Regions from separate parts of the Actinomadura sp. SCN-SB genome, predicted to be linked through region 1. Evidence: predicted binding sites of a transcription regulator. Region 1 holds the regulator's gene; each other region holds the start of a gene.
The links. Region 1 encodes HrcA, which represses chaperone genes, less so after heat shock. Its sites were predicted from a motif close to TTGGCACTCTCNNNNNGAGAGTGCCAA; they were not measured.
Positions count from the first base shown of each region.

Region 1 (7,385 bases):
AGCCGGGCGTCCGGGCCGGCCGGACTCCGGAACGCTCCCCTCGCCGAGCGACGACCCCAGCGCGTACGGGTCCATCGGCACGTCCCGGGGCGGGAAGGCGACCGGGCCGCTCAGCAGCGGCAGCTCGTACCGGTGGTGGTGGCCCGCCCGGAGGTCGCCGATCATGTCCTTGGTCGTCAGCACGCGATGCGGCTTGCCGCGGCGGCGGTCGTCGCGGGTGCGCACCGCCCAGAGGTGGTCACCGGAGGCGAGGACCGAGGCCCCGTCCTGCGTCCCGACCCGGTAGATGTCCTTCTCGCCCTGCGGGTAGACGCCGATGACCGGGGTCGGCTCCCCGTTCGAGCCGACGACGAGGTCGCCGACCCGCAGGTCGCCGATGGGGCGGAATCCGTCGGGCGTGAGCACCTTGGTGAAGACCGGCTGGCTTCGTCCCCTCATGTAGGCCAGGGGCGCGACCTCGATCGTTCCCGCGGCCATCAGCTTGGGGATGGAGTCGGGATCGACCATGTCGTGCAGCGCGTCGTAGAGGGGCCGCAGGTACGGGTCGATCTTCTCGTAGAGCGTGCCGGGCAGGAAGCCGAGCCGCTCGCCCGCCTCGACCGCCGGGCGGGTGAGGATGATCCGGTTGACCTGCTTGTCCTGGAGGGCGCGGACGGCCTTGGCCATCGCCAGGTAGGTCTTGCCGGTGCCGGCCGGGCCGATGCCGAACACGATGGTGTGCTTGTCGATCGCGTCGACGTACCGCTTCTGGTTGAGCGTCTTGGGCCGGATCGTGCGCCCGCGGCTGGACAGCACGTCCAGGGTGAGCACCTCGGCCGGGCGCTCCTCGGTCTGGTTGCGCAGCATCGCCAGGCTGCGCTCCACGGCGTCCGGGGTGAGCTGGGTGCCGCTCTTGAGCAGATCGATCAGCTCGGAGAACAGCCGCGACACCAGCTCGGTCTCGGATTCGGCGCCGGTCACGGTGATCTCGTTGCCGCGGACGTGGATGTCGCTGTGGAACGCGCGCTCGATGACGTGCAGAAGTTCGTCCCGGGAGCCCAGCAGGCTCACCATCGAGTGGTCGTCCGGCACCACGATCTTGATCTGGGAGCGCGCGCCGGCCTGGCCGGGGCGTCCCGCGTGAGTTGATTCGACCATCAGCCGGGCCTTGCGGCCTCTGTGACCTGCCTTCTCTCGCTGTCGGTGTGTCCCGCGTCTGACCCTTCCAATGGTACTGGCCGCCTCCGGCGGAACGCCGCCGTATTTTCGCTCGCCGTGCCCCGTCCGCGACCGGCGAAACGGCGGCGCGCGTGTGGAGGACGGGCGGAGGTGTGGGGGGGATCAGCCGGGCGGCCAGTTCAGGCCGCGGCCGCCCAGGACGTGGGCGTGCACGTGGAACACCGTCTGGCCGGCCTGCGCGCCGGTGTTGAAGACGATGCGGTAGCCGGTGTCGGCCACTCCCTCGTCCACGGCCACCTGGCGGGCCTCCCGGAGCAGCTCGGCCAGCAGCTCGGGGTCGGCGTCGGCCAGGTCGCCCACCGTCGCGTGGTGCTCGCGGGGGATGACCAGGACATGGGTCGGCGCCTGCGGGTTGATGTCGCGGAACGCGACCGTCCCCGCGGACTCGCGGACGATCTTGGCGGGCACGTCCGCTGAAACGATCTTGCAGAACAGGCAGTCGGTCATCGCTCTCCTCCCGCGACGTGCTGTCCGGAGATCCTATCGGGGCGGCCCCCGCGCGACCTGCCGTGACCGGCGGGACGCGCCGTGAGCATCGTGCACAAAGGTGATCGAGCCGTGTCCGGTTCCGACCCTGCCAGGGGCCCCGCTCGATTAGGGTGGTCAGCCCAGGCGTACCCCCGGCTCGTCGGCACAGCGCGCTCTCGCACGACCGGTCGGTCCGTCTTTCCAGCGGCCCGCCGGGACGACCGCCCGGAGCGAGCGGCCGGGGTGCGGTGAAGGCGGCGGACAGGTGACCCAGGAAGAGACAGCACGGCCTGCCCTTTCGTACGGGGCGTTCACGTGACCGAGGCAAGACAGCAGATGCCGTTTCGTAAACCCGACGACGAGGGCGCGCGTCCCATTGACGTGACCGAGACCCTCGTGGCCAGGGGCACGGCTGGGGCTGTTGCCGTGGCCTGGGACGCCGACCAGGCCGTGACCGCTCTGTACAGTGCCAACTACCGGTCGCTGGTACGGCTGGCGGCCATGCTGGTACGTGACTCGGGGACGGCCGAGGAGGTCGTGCAGGACGCGTTCGTCGCCATGCACGGCGGGTGGCGGCGGCTGCGCGACCCCGACAAGGCCCTGTCGTACCTGCGCCAGTCCGTGGTCAACCGGTCGCGCTCGGTGCTGCGGCATCGCGCCGTCGTGGAGAAGTACGCTCCGAAGGGGCTGCCGGACGCGCCGAGCGCGGAGGCCGGGGCCATCGGAGAGCTGGAGCGCTCCGCCGTGGTGGAGGCGCTGCACCGGCTTCCCACCCGCCAGCGCGAGGCGCTCGTGCTGCGCTACTACGCCGATCTGTCCGAAGCCGAGATCGCCAAGACGATGGGCATCTCCCGCGGCGCCGTCAAGAGCCACACGGCCCGCGGCATGGCCGCGCTACGCAATATCCTGGAGCAGTTCTCATGACCACCGACCCCCACGACGAGCACGGCGACATCCTCCGCCGCGCCCTGCACGCGGAGGCGGACAAGGTCATCCCGGGGGCGGACGGCCTGGAGAAGATCCGCGCCCGCATCGAGGAGCGCAGCAGGCCCAGGTTCGGCTGGGACTGGTTCACCGTCAACGCGGCGCGCCCCATCGTGGCCGTGGCGGTCGCCGTGGTCGTCACCTGCGTCGGCGTCACCGCCCCGCAGGCCATCGAGTTCATCCAGTCCACCGCGAACCACGGTCCCTCCGGCGATGACGGTGGCGGCAGCGCCCACGGCAGCGACGCCACGCGGGGCCTGCCACCCGACGTCCGGCCGACCGGCCCCACGCGGCCGAGCGGCGAGGGGGATCCGAGCACGGCGGGGTCGCCGTCGCCCGCGGCCTCGCCCGGGACCGAGGCCTGCGGCGCGCAGCCCCCGGCCACCGCCGCGTCGCCGTCACCGAGCGGCGCGCCCGAGGCGGGCGCCTCGGGGCAGGCCGCTCCCCCGTCCCAGCCGTGCCCGGCGACGACCCCTCCGCCGACGCCGCCGACCAGCACGTCCCCGGACCCCGGCGTCCCGACGGATCCGGATCCCGACCAGCCGACGGATCCGCCCACGACCGAGGCCCCGGCCGGTGGGGGCCAGTCGGCGGAGCAGCCCGCCGGTCAGTAGCCCGGCTCGCCCATGGCGGGGGGCGCTTACCAGCGGCCCGTGGCGGCCTGGAGGACGGAGAGGGCGGCCACGCCCGCCGTCGAGGTGCGCAGGACGGTCGGTCCCAGCCGGACGGCGCTCGCTCCCGCGGCGGTCAGGGCGGCCAGTTCGTCGTCGGTGATGCCGCCCTCGGGCCCGATCACCACGAAGATCTCCCCTGTGGAGGGCGGCGCGACGGCGCTCAGCGGGTCCTTCGCCCCCTCGTGCAGGACCAGACCGGCGCCCCCCGCCGCGACGGCCGCCGCGACCCGCCGTACGACCTCGGGGGTGGACGCCAGGCCGGGAACCTCGGGGAGCCGGCTCCGGCGGGCCTGCTTGGCGGCCTCGCGGGCGGCGCCTCGCCAGCGTCCCAGCGCCTTGTCGCGGCGTTCGGGGCGCCACCGGGTGACGCAGCGCGCGGCGGCCCACGGCACGATCTCGTCCACCCCGGCCTCGGTCATGGTCTCCACGGCCAGCTCGCCGCGGTCGCCCTTGGGCAGTGCCTGGACGGCGACCAGCCTGGGCTCGGGCGCCGGATCCGTGCGCCGGGCGATCACCTCCACGGTGAGCGCGGCGCGGTCGGCCGCGACGACGACGCACTCGGCCATCAGCCCGGCCCCGTCGGTGAGGTCGACGCGCTCGCCGGGACGCAGCCGCTTCACCGTCGCCGCATGACGCCCCTCGGGGCCGTCCAGAACGACCCGGTCGCGTCCCAGGTCGGCCTCCCCGGCGAGGAACACCGGCGGGCTCATCCCACTCCCCCCGTCCGCGGGACCGGGCCGACCCTGGGCGCGGTCCTTCGGGCGCCGTCGTTCAGGCGCCGCCGTCCCGGCCCTCGCGGTAGGCGGCCCTGACATCCCTTCAGTGCTGGTTGAACACGTCCCTCAGGCGGGAGAAGACGTTGCGCTGGCCGGGCGCGAACTTGCCGGGCGGGCGCTCCTCGCCGCGCAGCTTGGCCAGGCGGCGCAGCAGCTCCTCCTGCTCGTCGTCGAGCCGGGACGGGGTCTCGACGTTCACATGGATCAGCAGGTCGCCGCGGCCGCTCTCGTTCAGGTGCCGGACGCCGCGGCCGTACAGGGTGATCACCTGGCCGGACTGGGTGCCGGGCTTGATGTCGACCTCCTCGGCGCCGTCCAGCGTCTCGATGGTCACGTTGGTGCCCAGCGCGGCGGCCGTCATCGGGATCTCCACCGTGCAGTGCAGGTCGTCGCCCTCCCGCTCGAAGATCGGGTGCGGCCGTTCCACGATCTCCAGGAACAGGTCGCCGGGCGGTCCCCCGCCGGGGCCGACCTCGCCCTCGCCCGCGAGCTGGATGTGGATGCCGTTCTCCACGCCCGCCGGGATCTTGACCTTGACGGTACGGCGGGTGCGGACCCGGCCGTCCCCGGAGCACTCCTGGCACGGGGTGCGGATCACGCTGCCGAAGCCGCCGCACTGCGGGCACGGCCGGGCCGTCATGACCTGGCCGAGGAAGGAGCGCTGCACCTGCTGCACCTCGCCGCGGCCGTGGCAGGTGTCGCAGGTCTCCGGGTGGGTGCCGGGCGCACAGCCCGAACCGCCGCAGGTGGCGCAGGTCACCGCGGTGTCGATGGACAGCTCGCGGGTCGTGCCGAACGCGGTCTCACCGAGGTCGAGCTCGACCCGCAGCGTGGCGTTGCGCCCGCGGCGGGCGCGGCTGCGCGGGCCGCGCGAGGCGGCGGTGCCGAAGAACGCGTCCATGATGTCGCTGAACGGGAAGCCCGCGGCGCCGAAGCCGCCGGGGCCGCCGCCGGCGCCGGCCGACGCGAACGGGTCGGCGCCCAGGTCGTACATCTCGCGCTTCTTCGGGTCGGAGAGCACCTCGTAAGCCTGGGTGATCTCCTTGAACCGCTCCTGGGTCTCCGGGTCCGGGTTCACGTCCGGATGGAGCTCCCTGGCCAGCCGCCGATAGGCCTTCTTGACCTCGTCGGGGCTGGCGTCGCGGCGGACGCCCAGGGTCGCGTAGTAGTCGTTGGCCACTTACGACCCCGCCAGGATCTGTCCGACGTAGCGTGCCACTGCCCGTACCGCTCCCATCGTGCCGGGGTAGTCCATCCGTGTCGGCCCGAGCACTCCCAGCCGGGCCAGGGTCTTGTCGCCGACCCCGTAATCGGCGACGACCACCGAGGTCGAGCGAAGCCCCTCGTCGGGGTTCTCGGTGCCGATCCGCACCGTCACTGTAGAGGAGTCACCGGCCTCGCCCAGCAGTCTCATCAGCACCACCTGCTCCTCCAGCGCCTCCAGCACCTCGCGCAGGCTCTGGGAGAAGTCCACCGCGGCCAGGTTGGCGGCGCCGGCGAAGACGATCTTCTCATCGTTCTTCTCCACCAGCGTCTCCAGCAACACCGACAGCACCGCGGCCATGATCGGCCGGTCCTCGGGCTGCACCCGGTCCGGCAGGTCGGCGACGGCGGCGGGGACCTCGCCGAGCCCGCACCCGTCGAGGCACGTATTGAGCAACGCCCGAAGGTGGGCGATCGATTCCTCGGACAGCTGGGCCGGGGTCTCGATCACCCGCTGCTCCACCCGCCCGGTGTTGGTGATCAGAACGAGCAGCAGCCGGTGCGCGGCGACCGGGACCAGTTCCACGTGCCGCACCGACGAGCGGGTGAGCGACGGGTACTGCACCACCGCCACCTGCCTGGTGAGCTGGGCGAGCAGCCGCACCGTCCGGCTCACCACGTCGTCGAGGTCGTAGGCGCCGCTGAGGAACGTCTCGATCGCGCGGCGCTCCGCGCTCGACAACGGCTTGATCGTCGACAGCCGGTCGACGAAGAGCCGGTAGCCCTTGTCGGTGGGGACGCGGCCCGCGCTGGTATGCGGCTGGTGGATGTACCCCTGCTCCTCCAGGACGGCCATGTCGTTGCGGATGGTCGCCGGGGACACTCCGAGATTGTGCCGGTCGGCCAGGGCCTTGGAGCCGACCGGCTCGTTGGTGGAGACGTAGTCCTCGACAATGGCGCGGAGGACGGCGAGCTTCCTGTCGTCGAGCACTTGGCGGTCACCCCCCTGCCCCATTCCCGAGCCGTTCACGACTCGCTGGCACTCCGTTCTTTCGAGTGCCAAGTGTACGGCCCGCAGAGCCGTATTCGGAGTCCTCCCTGGGCGTCTTCCCCGCGGGTGTTCATGGAACCACGGAGCGGCCATTGGCGGACACGGAGAGGACACGGAAGAGGACACAGAGGACACGGAGAGGCGGCCGCCGGCGGAACCGCGGAGGGGGCGCCCGCCCCGCCCAGTAGAGTGCCGGACCGTGCGCAGCAAGGATTACGGCGACGACGTCCTGGCGGGGGACTGGCGGCGCCCCCGTAAGGGGACGATCCCCGAGATCGCCGCCGAGATCGGGCTCGTGGCGGAGGACCCGGACAGCGGCTTCTGCGGTGCGGTGGTCGGCTGTGACAAGTCCGGCGTGACCCTGGAGGACCGCTTCGGCAAGCGGCGGGTGTTCCCCCTGGCCAAGGCCGGGTTCCTGATCGACGGCAGGCCCGTGACGCTCGTCCGCCCGTCCGGTGGCGCCCCTGGCGGCGCCGTGTCCGGGCAGGGGGTACGCCGGTCCGCCTCCGGGTCCATCGCGGTGCCGAACCTGCGCGCACGGGTGGCCAAGGAGAGCCGCATCTACGTGGAGGGCGTCCACGACGCGGAGCTGGTCGAGAAGATCTGGGGCCATGACCTGCGCGTGGAAGGCGTCGTCGTGGAGTACCTGGAGGGCGTCGACGACCTTCCCGCCATCGTGGAAGGGTTCGGCCCCGGACCGGGACGTCGTCTAGGGGTGCTCGTCGACCACCTGGTGGAGGGCTCCAAGGAGAGCCGGATCGCCGCCCAGGTGTCCTCGCCTCACGTGCTCATCACCGGCCATCCCTTCATCGACATCTGGGAGGCCGTCAAGCCTTCGGCGCTCGGGATCGCCGCCTGGCCGAGCGTCCCGCGCGGCGTACCGTGGAAGGAAGGGGTGCTCGCCGCATTGGGTTGGGGGGACGATGTGCGGGCCGGCTGGAAACGGATCCTCGGAGCCGTCTCGTCCTATACCGATCTGGAGCCCGCCCTTCTGGGCAGGGTCGAGGAACT
Region 1 covers NZ_JBIMPP010000023.1:50,557-57,941, reverse strand. The annotation lists partial or broken gene ACGWYJ_RS17180 (PhoH family protein) at 424-1,137, opposite strand; gene ACGWYJ_RS17175 (histidine triad nucleotide-binding protein) at 1,321-1,665, opposite strand; gene ACGWYJ_RS17170 (SigE family RNA polymerase sigma factor) at 2,023-2,610, shown strand; gene ACGWYJ_RS17165 (hypothetical protein) at 2,607-3,284, shown strand; gene ACGWYJ_RS17160 (16S rRNA (uracil(1498)-N(3))-methyltransferase) at 3,311-4,054, opposite strand; gene dnaJ (molecular chaperone DnaJ) at 4,164-5,300, opposite strand; gene hrcA (heat-inducible transcriptional repressor HrcA) at 5,301-6,314, opposite strand; gene ACGWYJ_RS17145 (DUF3097 domain-containing protein) at 6,574-7,385, shown strand, end outside.

Region 2 (7,385 bases), on a different contig from region 1:
TACGCGGTTACGGAGGTTGACGCATGGCGACACCATGGCGGGTGCTGACGCTCGCGCCACTCGACAGGGACTTGGTAAAAGGGCTGTTCAAGCCGCTGGGAGACGCGGTCGAGCTGCTCTTCCCCGAGTCCCGTGACGAGGACGGCCTGCTCGCCGTGCTGCCCGGCGCCGAACTGATCATCGGTGACTTCACCGGCCTGTTCTCGCTGGACAAGCGGGTGCTGGAGGCCGCGCCGCACCTGGCGTTCGTCCAGACGCCCAGCGTCGGGACCGACAGCGTGGACGTCGACATGCTGGCGAAGGCGGGCATCCCGGTGGCCAACACCGCCGGGGCCAACGCCCGCGGGGTCGCCGAATGGGCCCTGGGCGCGGCGCTGGTGCTGTGCCGCCACCTGGCCTGGGCCGACCGCGGCGTCCGCGCCGGCGGGTGGCCGCAGCGCGAACTGCTGGCCCGCAACCCCCGCGAGATCCACACCCAGCGCGTCGGGATCGTCGGGTACGGCGCGATCGGCTCGGAGACGGCCCGGCTGTTCGAGGCGCTGGGCTCCCCGGTGTCGTACTGGTCGAGGCGGCGCCGCCCGGAGGCGTCCGCCACGTACCGGGAGCTGGACGACCTGCTCGCCGTCTCCGACATCCTCGTGCTGACCCTGCCGCTGACGCCGGACACGCGCGGCCTGCTGGACGCCCGCCGCCTCGCCCTGCTCCCCGACCAGGCGCTGCTGGTGAACGTGGGACGCGGCGGCGTCGTCGCGGACGACGTGGTGGTCGAGGCGTTGGAGTCGGGACGCCTCGGCGGGGCCGCGCTGGACGTCTACGAGCGGGAACCGCTGCCGCCCGATCATCCGCTGCGCTCCCGCGAGGACGTCCTGCTGTCGCCGCACGGGGCGGGCGGCACCGGCCAGGCCCAGTTCAACATCGTCGCGGCGGTGCGCGACAACATCGTCGCCGCCGTCACGGGCAAGCCGGTGGCCAACGTGGTGAACGGCGTGGACCCGCTGGTCAGGCGCCGTTGAGACGGCCAGGCGCACGGCCGGGCGGACGGCGGCGCGACCGGCCCGGCGGGCGGCCGCCGTCACCTGGCCGATACCGATGTCAATAGGATTCCAAAAGATCAGTTCGCCGATGACCCGAGGGGTGGGATGTGCATCTCGACATCTGGCTACTCCTCGGGTCCACCCTGATACTGTCCGCGATCGTCGCGGTACGCCTCTCGCACCATCTCGGCCTGCCCAGCCTGCTCGCCTACATGGGCATCGGGCTGTTCATCGGCGAGGGCGGCCCCTTCCAGATCAACTTCGACAACGCCGAGCTGGCCGAGACCCTCGGCCTGGCCGCGCTCGTCCTGATCCTCGCCGAGGGCGGCATCACCACCAGCTGGCGGAACGTGCGTCCCGCCGTCCCCGCCGCGGTCTCGGTCTCCACCCTGGGCACCCTGATCAGCATCGTGGTGACCGCCCTCGCCGCCCTCTGGCTGCTGGACGTGAACTGGCAGCTGGCGTTCCTGGTGGGGGCCGTGCTCGCGCCCACCGACGCCGCCGCGGTGTTCTCCGTCCTGCGGCGGCTGCCGCTGCCGCCACGGCTGACCGGGCTGCTGGAGGCCGAGTCCGGCTTCAACGACGCCCCCGTGGTGATCATCGTCGTCACGCTCAGCACCCACTCCACCGCGCCCGACCTGCTCGAACTCGCCGGGATCATGGTGTACGAGCTGGCCGCGGGCGGCGTGATCGGGATCGCGATCGGCTGGCTCGGCGCGCAGGCTCTGCGTCGCGTGGCCCTGCCCGCGTCCGGGCTCTACCCGATCGCGGTGCTGTCGCTGTCGGTCGGCTCGTACGGGGCGGCGGCGCTGGCGCACGCCAGCGGGTTCCTCGCGGTGTACGTGAGCGCGCTCGTCCTGGGCAACGCCCGGCTGCCGCACCGTCCCGCCACCCGCGGGTTCGCGGAAGGGGTCGCCTGGCTGGCCCAGATCGGCGTGTTCGTGATGCTCGGCCTGCTGGCGTCCCCGAGCGACCTGCCCGGCCAGATCATCCCCGCGCTGATCATCGGGTTCGTCCTGCTGCTGGTGGCGCGCCCGCTGTCGGTGCTGCTGTCCACGATCGGGTTCGGCATGTCGCTGGGCGAGAAAACGTTCGCCTCCTGGGCCGGGCTGCGCGGCGCCGTCCCCATCGTGCTGGCCACCATCCCCATGGTGCAGAACGTCCAGGGCTCGGAGACGCTGTTCGCGATCGTGTTCAACATCGTCGTCCTGTTCACCGCCTTGCAGGGGCCCACCCTGCCGCTGGTGGCGCGCTGGTGCGGGCTGCGCGGCGGCGACGAGCCGCGCGAGCTGGACGTGGAGGCCGCCCCGCTGGGGGAGCTCCACGCCGAACTGCTGGAGATCCGGATCCCCCCGGACTCGCGGCTCAACGGCGTGGAGATCTTCGAGCTGCGGCTGCCCCCGGGCGCCTCGGTCACCCTGGTCGTCCGGGACGGCAACAGCTTCGTGCCCGAGCCCACCACCCCGCTGCGCGCCGGCGACACCCTGCTGGTCGTCACCACCGACAAGGTCAGGGAGGCGGCGGAACGCCGCATGCGCGCGGTCAGCCGCCGCGGCAAGCTGGCCGGCTGGTTCGGCGAGTCGGGCGCCTGACCGCCGAGTCCAGGAACAGGGGGACGGCTCATGGTGTTCAATGCACGGGTACGATTAGCAGTCGATCGAGATGAGTGCCAATCAGGCTTGGCGGCGAGGAGGACCCGTGCCGACGTATCAGTACGTTTGCACCGAGTGCGGTGAACCTTTGGAGGTCGTGCAGAAGTTCAGCGACAGCGCGCTGACCGAGTGCCCGGCGTGCTCCGGCCGCCTCCGCAAGGTGTTCTCGGCCGCCGGGATCATCTTCAAGGGCTCCGGCTTCTACCGCACCGACAGCCGCAGCTCCGGCACGTCGAGCTCGACGTCCACCTCGTCCAAGGACTCCGCCAAGTCTGACAAGTCGGACTCGTCGTCGAAGTCGGAGAGTTCGTCCTCGTCCTCTTCGGAGTCGTCTTCGTCCTCGTCGTCCTCGAGTTCGTCGGAGAAGGTCGCCTGACCTGCGACGAGGATTGCGGCCCTTGTGACGCGGGGCGCGAGCGTGGCTCGCACGCCCTCGATCAGGGTCGCGTAAGGCGTACCGTCCGCTTCCAGGGCCGCGTGGAGATATTCCAACGCGGCCTGGTTCGCTCTTAGCAGCCAATCGTCCCGGCAAAGGGCCGCGTACTCCAGCACGACCGGCAGTGAGTCCGCCGGCTCCTCCCCCGCGTCGTAGTCGGCCTGCCTATAGAGCTCGGCGAGATGGCCGTGCATGAACCGGCGCAGCTCCTCATCGAGATCGCGGCAACCCGCCAGGTTCAGCCGTCCGCCCCCGCACACCTCCCGGTACTCCACCGTCAGGCGGATCGGGGTAGTGCGGTCCACGTGGTCGAGGAAGGCGTTCAGGCACCGCCGCGGCGCCCCCCGCGGCACGTCGGCGAGCGCCGCCCGCAGCATCGGGCGCCGATCGTAGAAGCGCTGATCAGGGTACGCGAGCAACAACGACGCCGCCCGCCACACCACGATGTCCACCGGCACCCCCGTCACCACTCCCCGTCACCGGTTCCGTGAAGGAAGCGAACGACCTGTGATCTCGACGTCCCGTTGGACGGTCGTCCTCAGGTACAGGTTCCGGGGTCTTTCTACTCCCCGTGCAGTAGCGGCGGCGGACCCTTTGACCCCAGCGGCGTAGCGAGGTTCCACCCCTCCGCTGGAAGCGCGCTCACCGCATCACGGGCAACGATAAGGGCACGACATATCGCGATGTGATCGCCCGCTCGATATGACCGCTCGATATGAACAGCCCTGGAGCAGCATATGAGTTCACCCGGCTCGGCCCCGCCGCGAACGTGGGCCCATCGACTCACCTCCGTGATCGCCGGTAGACGCACCAAATGGGCCGTCCTGGCCGCCTGGATCGTCCCGCTGGCCGCGCTGGTCTTCCTCGGCCTGCTGCCCGGCGACCTCGGCGAGGTCGAGGAGAACGACGCCGCCGCCTGGCTGCCCGAGAGCGCCGAGTCCACCCAGGTCGTCGCCCTGCAAGAACGGTTCCACACCGACGACGTCTCGCTCGCCGTGATCGTCTACGAGCGTCCCGGCGGGATCACCGCGGCCGACCAGGCCAAGGCCAAGGCCGACACCGCCGCGTTCGCCACGCTGCCCGGCGCGCAGCAGCCGCAGGGCCCGTTCCCGGCCAAGGACGGCAAGGCGCTCCAGACGCTCGTACCGTTGCAGGACACCGACCTGATCAAGGCCGTCGAGGACGCCCGCGAGCTGGCCAAGCGCGGCCCCCCCGGACTGAACGCGCACGTCACCGGCCCGGCGGGCGGCGAGGCCGACATGGAGGAGGTCTTCGACAGCATCGACGGCTTCCTGCTGCTGGCCGCGGGCGGCGTCGTGATCCTGCTGCTCCTGATCATCTACCGCAGCCCGATGCTGTGGTTCGTCCCCGTCCTCAGCGCCATCGTCGCGCTCGGCCTCGCCCAGACCGTCGTCTACCTGCTGGCCAAGCACGCCGACCTCACCGTCAACGGGCAGAGCGGAGGCATCCTCACCGTCCTGGTCTTCGGCGTCGCCACCGACTACGCCCTGCTGCTCGTCGCCCGCTACCGCGAGGAACTGCACCGGCACGAGGACCGGCACGAGGCCATGGCCTTCGCCCTCCACCGCGCCGGGCCCGCGATCCTCGCGTCCGCCGCCACCGTCGCCGCCGGCCTGCTGTGCCTGCTGGTCGCCGAGCTGAACTCCACCGCCGGCGTGGGACCGGTCGCCGCCGCGGGCGTCGTCACCGCCCTGCTGTCCATGACCACCCTGCTGCCCGTCCTGCTGGTGATCTGCGGCCGCTGGCTGTTCTGGCCGCTGGTGCCGCGCTACGACGCCAAGTACCTCGCCCCCGAGGCGTACGAGTCCGAGCACGGCATCTGGAGCCGGATCGCCCGCGCCGTCGGCGCCCGCCCACGCCTCATCTGGGCGGTCACCTCCGTCGGCCTGCTCGCGCTGACCCTCGGCCTGACCACCCTGAAGTCCGACGGCCTGTCCAACGCCGGCCAGTTCGTCGACAAGCCCGACTCCATCGTCGGCGCCGAGGCCGTCGGCCGGCACTTCCCCGCCGGATCCAGCGATCCCGCCATCATCATCGCCAAGGCGTCCGCCGCCGACCAGGTCGCCACCGCCGCGCGCGGCACCCCGGGCGTCGCCGAGCTCGGCAAACCCACCACCGCCCAGGGGCTCGTCCAGTACGAGGCCGTCCTGCGCGACGCCCCCGACACCGAGGCCGCCCGCGACACCATCGAACGGCTGCGCGCCGGCGTCCACGCCGTACCGGGCGCCGAGGCCAAGGTCGGCGGCACCAGCGCCATCACGCTGGACACCATGCGCGCCGTCGACCGCGACAACAAGGTGATCATGCCGATCGTCCTCGCCGTCGTGTTCCTCATCCTGGTCGCGCTGCTGCGCGCCCTGGTCGCGCCGCTGCTGATGATCGCGACCGTGGTGCTGTCGTTCCTGGCCTCGCTGGGCGCCTGCTCCGTGATCTTCCAGGAGCTGTTCGGCTTCGAGGGCACCGATCCCGGCCTGCCCCTGCTGGCCTTCATCTTCCTGGTCGCGCTCGGCGTCGACTACAACATCTTCCTGATGCACCGGGTCCACGAGGAGTCGGCGTCCCTCGGCACCCGCCGCGGCGTCACGAGGGGTCTCACCGTCACCGGCGGCGTGATCACCTCGGCCGGGCTGGTCCTGGCGGGCACCTTCGCCGCCCTGGCCACCCTCCCCCTGGTGATCCTCGCCGAGATGGGCTTCATCGTCGCCTTCGGCGTCCTGCTCGACACCGTCATCGTCCGCTCGCTCCTCCTCCCGGCCCTCTCGCACGATCTGGGCCGCCGCATCTGGTTCCCCAGCCGCCTGGCGAAGGAACAGATCGCCCCCGACCCCACCGACCCCCGCGTCCTGGAACGGGTCGGCTGAGATCGCGGAACAGGGCCCCGGCCGTTCGGCGGCCGGGCCCTGTCGTGGTGGAGTTATCCACAATCATGGGAGCCACTCCCGGCGGGCGGGGCGGGCTCGTTAATGTCGTCGGCATGCCTCAACCGCCTTCCGCGTCCCAGCCCTCCGCCGAGATCGGGGTGATCGGCGGGTCCGGGTTCTACTCCTTCCTCGACGACGTCCACGAGGTCGAGGTCGACACCCCCTTCGGCCGTCCCAGCGACACCCTCACGATCGGCGAGCTGGCCGGCCGCCGCGTCGCCTTCGTCCCCCGGCACGGACGCGACCACCGGTACCCGCCGCACAAGATCCCGTACCGGGCCAACCTCTGGGCCCTGCGTTCCCTGGGCGTCCGCCAGATCGTGGCGCCCAGCGCCGTCGGATCCCTCACCCCCGACCACGGCCCCGGCACCCTCGCCGTCCCCAACCAGCTCGTCGACCGCACGTCCGGCCGCGCGCAGACCTTCTACGACGAGGGCGGCGCCGTCCACCTGTCCTTCGCCGACCCGTACTGCCCGATCGGCCGCCAGGTCGCCGTCTCCACCGCCCGGCGGGCCGGGTGGCCCCCCGTGGACGGCGGCACCCTGGTCGTCATCGAAGGCCCCCGCTTCTCCACCCGGGCCGAGTCCCAGTGGTACGCCGCCCAGGGCTGGACCCTGATCGGCATGACCGGCCATCCCGAGGCCGTCCTGGCCCGCGAGCTGGCCCTCTGCTACATCCCCGTCTGCCTGGTCACCGACCTCGACGCCGGCATCGAAGAGGGCGAGGGCGTCACCATGGAGGAGGTCTTTCGCGTCTTCGCCGAGAACATCGGCCGCCTCCGTCCCCTGGTCGCCGACATGATCAAGTCCCTGCCCACCGACCGCGCCTGCCCCTGCCCCCACTCCCTGGACGGCATGAAACTGCCCCTCGACCTCCCCTGACCACCACACCCTCCGCCCCTGAGTGCCGAGCCGCTGACGACCCGGCACTACCCGCCCACGCCCGAAAGCTCCCAAGGATCATGACCGCCACCGGTAACGACCGTCCAAGCGCCGCCACCCCGCACCTTGCGGAAGGCATCTCATGGGTCGCCGCCTAGAGCGCTATCGCAGGCCCCTGGCCGCGATGTTCGCCGCCGCCGCAACGGGCTTCGCCCTGCTGGCCCTGCGCCCCGCCCCGGCCCCGACCGGCAAGGAGGTCCTCGTGGCCGCCCGAGACCTCCCCGCCGGCACCACTCTCCGTCCCCCCGACCTCCGAAAGGCGCGCCTCCCGGAAGCATCGATCCCCTCCGGCGCGATCCGAGCCCCAGCGGCAGGCCGCATCCTGGCCGGCCCCATGCGCCAAGGCGAACCCCTCACCGACGTGAGACTCGTCTCCAGCG
Region 2 covers NZ_JBIMPP010000078.1:9,286-16,670, forward strand. The annotation lists gene ACGWYJ_RS33520 (NAD(P)-dependent oxidoreductase) at 24-1,013, shown strand; gene ACGWYJ_RS33525 (potassium/proton antiporter) at 1,142-2,626, shown strand; gene ACGWYJ_RS33530 (FmdB family zinc ribbon protein) at 2,733-3,062, shown strand; gene ACGWYJ_RS33535 (MMPL family transporter) at 3,914-6,004, shown strand; gene ACGWYJ_RS33540 (S-methyl-5'-thioadenosine phosphorylase) at 6,118-6,945, shown strand; gene ACGWYJ_RS33545 (SAF domain-containing protein) at 7,130-7,385, shown strand, end outside.
Region 2: the regulator HrcA is predicted to act here: its motif matches at 2,681-2,707, upstream of ACGWYJ_RS33530 (FmdB family zinc ribbon protein).

Region 3 (7,385 bases), on a different contig from region 1:
GACGGCGGCCAGGTAGTTCTCTACCAGGGGGATGGTGGCCTCGCCTATGTGGTGGGTGTCGTCCTCTGGGAGCAGATCGAGGACGGAGCGCAGGTCCCAGTACGGGTCGTGGGCGTAGCCGCCTGAGACCTGGTCGAAGGCGGACACGAACTGGTCGGCGGCGCGGGAGCCGTAGCGCAGGGCGAGGTGCAGCCGCATGTGGGCGATGTCGATGGCCAGCGGGCCGTACGAGGCGTCCGACCAGTCGACGATCCCGGTGAGCCTGCCGTAGGACCACAGGGTGTTGTCCGGGTTGTAGTCGCGGTGGATGAAGACCGAGGGCGCGTCGGGCGCGGGCCTGGACGCGATCTCGAAGGCGCGTTCCCACAGCGCGGGGCGTAGCGCGTGCCGGGGTGGGCGGCGCTGGTCGAGCCGGTTGTACGGCACATAGGGCGGCATGCTCGCCCCGCCTGCCCTGCCGTGCACCGACAGCAGCGCCGCGGCCAGTTGGATGAGGTATTCGGGCAGGTCGGCGGGCGCGGGACGGGGCGGATGCCCGCCCAGTTGGGTGATCAGCAGGGTGGGCGCGTCGCAGTAGGCCCCGGCCGGGTCGGCGGCGATCAGCGCCGGGGTGGGGACCTCGCAGCCCGTCAGCAGCGTCAGCGCGGCGATCTCGCGTTCCGGGGAGAACTCGGCGTCGGCGAAGCGCGGGTCGCCGCCCGCGCCGCCGCGGGAACGGGCGCCGGCGCGGGCCCAGCGGCGCAGCACCAGCCGGTGCGGGCTGCCCGACGGGCTCTCGACCAGCAGCGCGTGGTTGGCGTGCGCGGAGCCGCCCGCCAGTGGCCGCAGCAGCCGGACCTCCGCTCCCCGGCCCAGGCACTCCTCCACCCAGCGCAGCGTGGCGCGGCTGGGTTGCGAGCCGGTCGGAAGGCAGGGTGCCGATGGGTGCGTCACGAGATCCATGAAAACGGATGGGGCCGCGAATCGGGAGTGATTTTGCGAAGACGGAACGTAACAAAATGCACGTCATCGAGGTGCCTTGATGGCAATGCTTCGGACGGTTCCGTCGATTGCCGGACAAACCACAGGATGCGCGGGGCGGTTTCCCGCCGCCCCGCGCGCCCTCCTTTTGACCTTCTCAATCCTTGTCCTCGCGGCGGGTCCGCAGCAGGGCCTCGGCCAGCGCCAGCATCGTCTCCTCCAGCGTGCACAGGCGCTTCAGCATGTCCTCGTGGGCGGACGTCACCTGCCGGGTGACGTGGTCCTCCACCGACTCGGCCCGGCGGCCCACCTCGTGGTGGACGCGGTCCACGCGGCGCGCCACGGTCGCCTCGACCTCGTCCCTGTCGGGCCGGGTGCGCAGCTGTTCGAGCAGCGGGTCGACGGCGTCGGCCAGGTGCTTCTCCAGCGCGTCGAACCGGTCGCCGTGGTCGAAGGCGGGCCGCCTGACCAGCTCGTTCACCTTCGCTTGGAGTTCGCCGGTCCGGTCGTCGACGGCGGCCAGCCGCCCGTCCAGCCCGGCCAGCTTGCCCGACAGGCCCTCCAGGCGGCCGTCGAGACCGTCCAGCCTGCCGCCGACGCCCTCCACCCGGCCGTTGACCGCCTCCAGGCCCTGCTCCACCCGGTCGGCCATCTCGCCCAGCGCGTGGTCGACGCAGGTGGACACCGCGTTGATCGAATGGTCCAGCCGTTCGGCGCGGTGCCCCAGCTCGGCCAGCGACTTGTCGAGCCGGTTGAAGCGCACCGAGGCGGCCTCCATGCCGCCCTGGAGCCGGTCGAGCCGCTTGGTCATCTCCTCCATGCGCTGGGACGCCTGCCGGGTGGCCTCGGCGATCCGCTCCGCCGAGTCGATCGCGGTCTGGACGCGCGCCAGGGCCTCGTCCACGTTCTCGGCCATCACGCCGACGTCGGCCCACAGAGCGGGCAGCTCGGCGACCGGCTTGACCCGTTCGCCGACCGCCTCGATGTGCCGGGCCAGCCCCTCGGCCCAGCCGGGCGGCTTGCCCGACAGCTCCTCCACCTGGCCGCGGACGCCGTCGAGCTGCCCCGTCAGCCCGCCCAAGCCCCCCTCGCGCACCTCGCGCAGCGCCCACTCCACGCCTTCGAGGCGCCGGCGGATGTCGTCCAGCACCTGGCCGCTGCTGGACCGCTGCGAGTACACGTGGTCCTGAGCCGCACGGGCGAGCAACTCCCGCATCCGGTCGGAGACCGGCGGGCCTCCCGTCTGCAGGAAGTTGTGATTCGTTTCCACCCGATGCTCCTTCGTGCGCCGTCACGTTCGGAAATGGACGCGCGGTAATCAAATCCGAACCGCCAACTGTAGTGCGCGCGTGACACGCCCCCCACGCCGATCCAAGAACAGTCATCACGCCGCGGGAGGGAAAAGGGTGATCCGGACGGGCGGGATATCCGGTGGTTTCCGGCGAGACCGGCGGAAGGCGGTGGAAGACCGCGTCGCCAGCGGAGTTCGACAGGTCCGGCACGGCAAGATCATTTTATTGGAGGTCGGTGTCCACGCGACTTCGCGCCTTTCCGTTCGCATGCCGCGGGCGATCACGTAAAGAGTGCTGGATTTACCCGGACGAAGATCTCCGGTCTTTTATGGTGACCGCCGGTGTGCCCGGCTCGCGAGCAGGGCGACCGGGTCATCGCCCACCCGGGTGAGCACGAGCGTCAACTCGCCGCCGTCCCGGCCCGCCGCGCGGCGGCCGAAGCCCAGGTCGTGCCGCAGCCGGTCGACGTCGACCGCCGAGCCGCGCTTCTTGATCGTGAGCGAGCCGGGACGGCGCCGGCGCAGCTCGGCGCGCAGCCGCTTGACCGAGAACGGCAGCGCGTCCTCGATCTCGTACGCGGCGGCGAACGGGGTCGGCACCAGCGTCCCGGAGGTGATGTAGGCGATCCGCGGGTCGGCCAGCCATCCGCCGACCCGCGCCGCCACCTCGGCCACCAGCCCGGCGCGGATCACGGCTCCGTCCGGCTCGTACAGGTATCGGCCCCAGTCCCCGACCGGCGGCTCACCCAGGCCCTCCTCCGGGGCCAGCGTCGTGATCTCCCCGCCCGCGCCCTCTCCGTCCCCCGGGATGAGGGTGGCGCGGCGGCGTGCCGAGGCGGGCCCGGCCAGGTCGCCGAGCCAGAGCGCCGCCTCCTTGACCTCGCCGCCCACCGAGATCCATTCGGCCTCCACGGCCGGGTCGGCGTCCCAGATGGCCTCGTGCGGGATGCCCGGCGCCGCCTTGACGCAGGCGGCGGGGGCCTGCCGCGCCAAGGCGAGCACCGCGTCCAGGGGTGGTTCGTACGAGCGGGGGTCGAAGACGCGGCCCCGCGCGGTGCGCCGTCCAGGGTCGGCGAACACCGCCGCGTACCCGGCGGGGTCCTGCGCGAGCGCGTCGCCCACCCGTACGGAGGCCAGGCCGTCCAGCCCCAGCGCGGCCAGGTTGGCGCGGGCGACCTCGGCGGTCAGAGGGTCCCGCTCGACGCCCTCACCGGGGCGGCCGGCGCGCGCCCGCGCGATCAGGTCCGCGCCGATGCCGCAGCCCAGGTCGAGCACCGTCCCCTCGCTGCCGAGGACGTCGGCGAAGCGGCGGGCGCGGTAGGCCGCGACGCTGGCACGGGTGGACTGCTCCAGCCCGGCATGCGTGAAGTACATGACATCGGCGTCCGGCCCGAACTTGGCGCGGGCCCTGCGCCGCAGCCGCGCCTGCGTGAGCGCTGCCTGCACCAATTCAGGCGGGTGCCGCTCGCGCAGCCGCGTGGCGGTGGCCAGGAGGCCGCTCTCGCTCAGGTCCGATCGCATGGCCGCCGCCAGCGCCTCCCGGCCCTCGGGAGCCCGCAGGTCACCGAACGCCTGGAGGTCCATAGAGTGGACGTTAACGGGCGGCGGGGACGTTCGCTCACGGCGTCTCCCGTACGGCCGTGTTCATGTTGACTGGCCACCGGGCACGGAATAGTCTCCATGCTGGCACTCTCGATGTGAGAGTGCCAACACAGCGACAAGGTCGGTCTGGCACCCGCGACGACAGGCCGGTCCGGGGTCGCCTCTTCTGTCACAGTTGCCGGTCGGCCAGCCTTGGCCGGCCGAGGATCAATCGAAGGGGAGGTCAGATCGTGACGACCGCCACCAAGGTTGCTCTCAAGCCGCTCGAGGACCGCATCGTCGTCCAGCCGCTTGAGGCCGAGACCACCACCGCGTCGGGCCTGGTCATTCCCGACACCGCCAAGGAGAAGCCGCAGGAGGGCACCGTCCTCGCCGTGGGCCCTGGCCGGGTCGACGACAAGGGTGAGCGGGTGCCGCTCGACGTGAACGTCGGCGACGTTGTGCTCTACAGCAAGTACGGCGGCACCGAGGTCAAGTACAACAACGAGGAGTACCTCGTCCTCTCGGCCCGCGACGTCCTCGCGATCGTCGAGAAGTAAGCACGCAGCACGTGATGCACCGCCCCGGACCGGCCCGCTGCTAGCAGGGGCGGCCGGGGCGGATCGCGTTGCCCGCCTGGCGCGCGTCCGGCCGCCGCGGCCCTCATCGGGCAGGCGTGCCGTACGTGCCGCCGTACATGGAGTGGAGTTTCCCGCATGGCGAAGATCCTGGAGTTCGATGAGGACGCTCGCCGGGCTCTTGAGCGCGGCGTCAACGCTCTCGCGGACGCCGTCAAGGTGACGATCGGCCCGCGCGGCCGCAACGTCGTCATCGACAAGAAGTTCGGCGCGCCGACGATCACCAACGACGGCGTGACCATCGCCCGCGAGGTGGAGCTTGAGGACCCCTACGAGAACCTGGGGGCCCAGCTCGCCAAGGAAGTGGCGACCAAGACCAACGACATCGCCGGTGACGGCACCACCACGGCCACCGTGCTGGCGCAGGCGCTGGTCCGCGAGGGCCTGCGCAACGTGGCCGCCGGCGCCTCGCCGCTGGCCCTCAAGCGCGGCATCGACCAGGCCGCGCAGCACGTGTCCGACCAGCTGCTGAAGTCGGCCAAGGAGGTCGACGAGCGCGAGTCGATCGCGCACGTGGCCACCATCTCCGCGCAGGACGCCCAGATCGGCGACCTGATCGCGGAGGCGTTCGACAAGGTCGGCAAGGACGGCGTCATCACCGTCGAGGAGGCCCACACCTTCGGCCTTGAGCTGGAGTTCACCGAGGGCCTGCAGTTCGACAAGGGCTACCTGTCGCCGCACATGGTCACCGACCCCGAGCGCATGGAGGCCGTCCTGGAGGACGCCTACGTGCTCATCGTGGACGGCAAGATCTCCAACGTCCAGGAGTTCCTGCCGCTGGCCGAGAAGGTCGCGCAGACCAAGAAGCCGCTGCTGGTGGTGGCCGAGGACGTCGAGGGCGAGGCGCTGGCGCTGCTGGTCGCCAACAAGATCCGCGGCACGTTCGTTTCGGTCGCGGTCAAGGCGCCCGGCTTCGGCGACCGCCGCAAGGCGATGCTCGGCGACATGGCCACCCTGACCGGCGGCCAGGTGATCAGCGAGTCCATCGGCCTCAAGCTGGACTCGATCGGCCTGGAGGAGCTGGGCCGGGCCCGCCGGATCACGGTCACCAAGGACGCCACCACCATCGTGGACGGCGCCGGCGCGGCCGACGAGATCCAGGCCCGGGTCAACCAGATCAAGGTCGAGATCGAGAACAGCGACTCCGACTGGGACCGCGAGAAGCTGCAGGAGCGGCTGGCCAAGCTGGCCGGCGGCGTCTGCGTGCTGCGCGTCGGCGCGGCCACCGAGGTGGAGCTGAAGGAGAAGAAGCACCGCCTGGAGGACGCGATCTCGGCGACCCGCGCGGCCATCGAGGAGGGCATCGTGTCCGGCGGCGGCAGCGCGCTGGTGCACGTGGCGAGCGGCGGCTTCGACGCCCTCGGGCTCTCGGGCGACGAGGCCACCGGTGCCGAGGCGGTCCGCCGCGCGCTGGTCGAGCCGCTGCGCTGGATCTCCGAGAACGCCGGCCAGGAGGGCTACGTCGTGGTCTCCAAGGTCCGCGAGCTGGACCAGGGGCACGGCTACAACGCCGCCACCGGCGAGTACGGCGACCTGATCGCGCAGGGCGTCATCGACCCGGTGAAGGTGACCCGCAGCGCGGTCACCAACGCCGCCTCGATCGCCGGCATGCTGCTCACCACCGAGGCGCTGGTGGTCGACAAGCCGGAGGAAGAGGAGCCCGCCGCGGGCGGCGGCCACGGCCACGGGCACGGTCACTGACCGGAGCCCGCTGACGGCCGTATGACGGCCCGCAGGACGGCCATAGGGGAATCCCCGCCGGGTTTCCGGCGGGGATTTTCCTTTTGTCCGGTTTGTAGGTATTTCGTGGATTACTTGCGGTTCTTTATTGTCCAGGTTGTTTGTTGACGTTTGTTGTGCCGCGAGGGGGATGGCTCGCACACATCGGGGTCGCCCGAACGCGATGCGTGACAATCCCGTCCCCGCCCTGACACTGTGACCATTCCGTTGCCGTTCACAGTGGAGACAGGCCCGACCGCGCTGGGCATCATGCTCAACGTGACCGAGGGATGCTTCGCCGGGACCACGACCGCGCGCGCTGCCGACCCCTCGGAGGGGACGGCCCCTCCAACCCCCCGCGATGCCGGCCGCGGGGTGCGGGCGCTGCGCATAGCGAAAGCGGTCCAAGCGAGTGCCGACGAAGGAGACCTCAAGGAACTCACCTCTCTCGCCGTCGAGGGTGACCCGAGTGCCATCGAGGTGCTGATCGGGCACGTCCGCCCCATGGTCGTCCGCTACTGCAGGGCCCGGCTCGGCCGGGTCTCCGGGCAGTACCACATCGCCGACGACGTGGCACAGGAGGTCTGCATCGCGGTCCTGTCCGCGCTGCCGCGCTACCGCGACATGGGACGCCCGTTCGCCTCCTTCGTGTTCGGCATCGCCGCGCACAAGATCGCGGACGCGCTGCGCAGCGCGGTCCGCGCCGCCGTCCCCACCGAGGACCTCCCGGACGGCCCGGACGACCGGCCCGGACCGGAGGAGACCGTCGTCCGCTACATCGAGGCGCAGCGCGCCCGTGACCTGCTCACGCGCCTGCCCGAGCACCAGCGCGAGCTGGTGCTGCTGCGCGTGGTGGCGGGCCTGTCCGCCGAGGAGACCGGTAACGTCCTGGGCATGTCCGCGGGAGCGGTGCGGGTGGCGCAGCACCGGGCGCTGGCCCGGCTCCGGGCGATGGCCAGAGAGGAGTCGATCGCTTGACGGAACGGAGCCAGGGCGCCCCGGATCCGGACAAGTCGGTTATCGAGCGCCCCCTGCCTTCGGGCTCCGGCGCCGTCATCCCGATCACCGGACGCGCGGCCCCCGAACCGCCGCCGGAGCCGGTGCCGCTGACGGGCGACACGTACGCGGTCCGCCGCACCGACGCCCTCATCGATGCCCTCGGAGGCCGCCGCCCGGCCGGCGACGACCCCGGTCTC
Region 3 covers NZ_JBIMPP010000054.1:21,167-28,551, reverse strand. The annotation lists gene ACGWYJ_RS28350 (phosphotransferase family protein) at 1-942, opposite strand, end outside; gene ACGWYJ_RS28345 (hypothetical protein) at 1,118-2,230, opposite strand; gene ACGWYJ_RS28340 (SAM-dependent methyltransferase) at 2,579-3,835, opposite strand; gene groES (co-chaperone GroES) at 4,081-4,392, shown strand; gene groL (chaperonin GroEL) at 4,549-6,171, shown strand; gene ACGWYJ_RS28325 (sigma-70 family RNA polymerase sigma factor) at 6,460-7,167, shown strand; gene ACGWYJ_RS28320 (hypothetical protein) at 7,164-7,385, shown strand, end outside.
Region 3: the regulator HrcA is predicted to act here: its motif matches at 3,935-3,961, upstream of groES (co-chaperone GroES).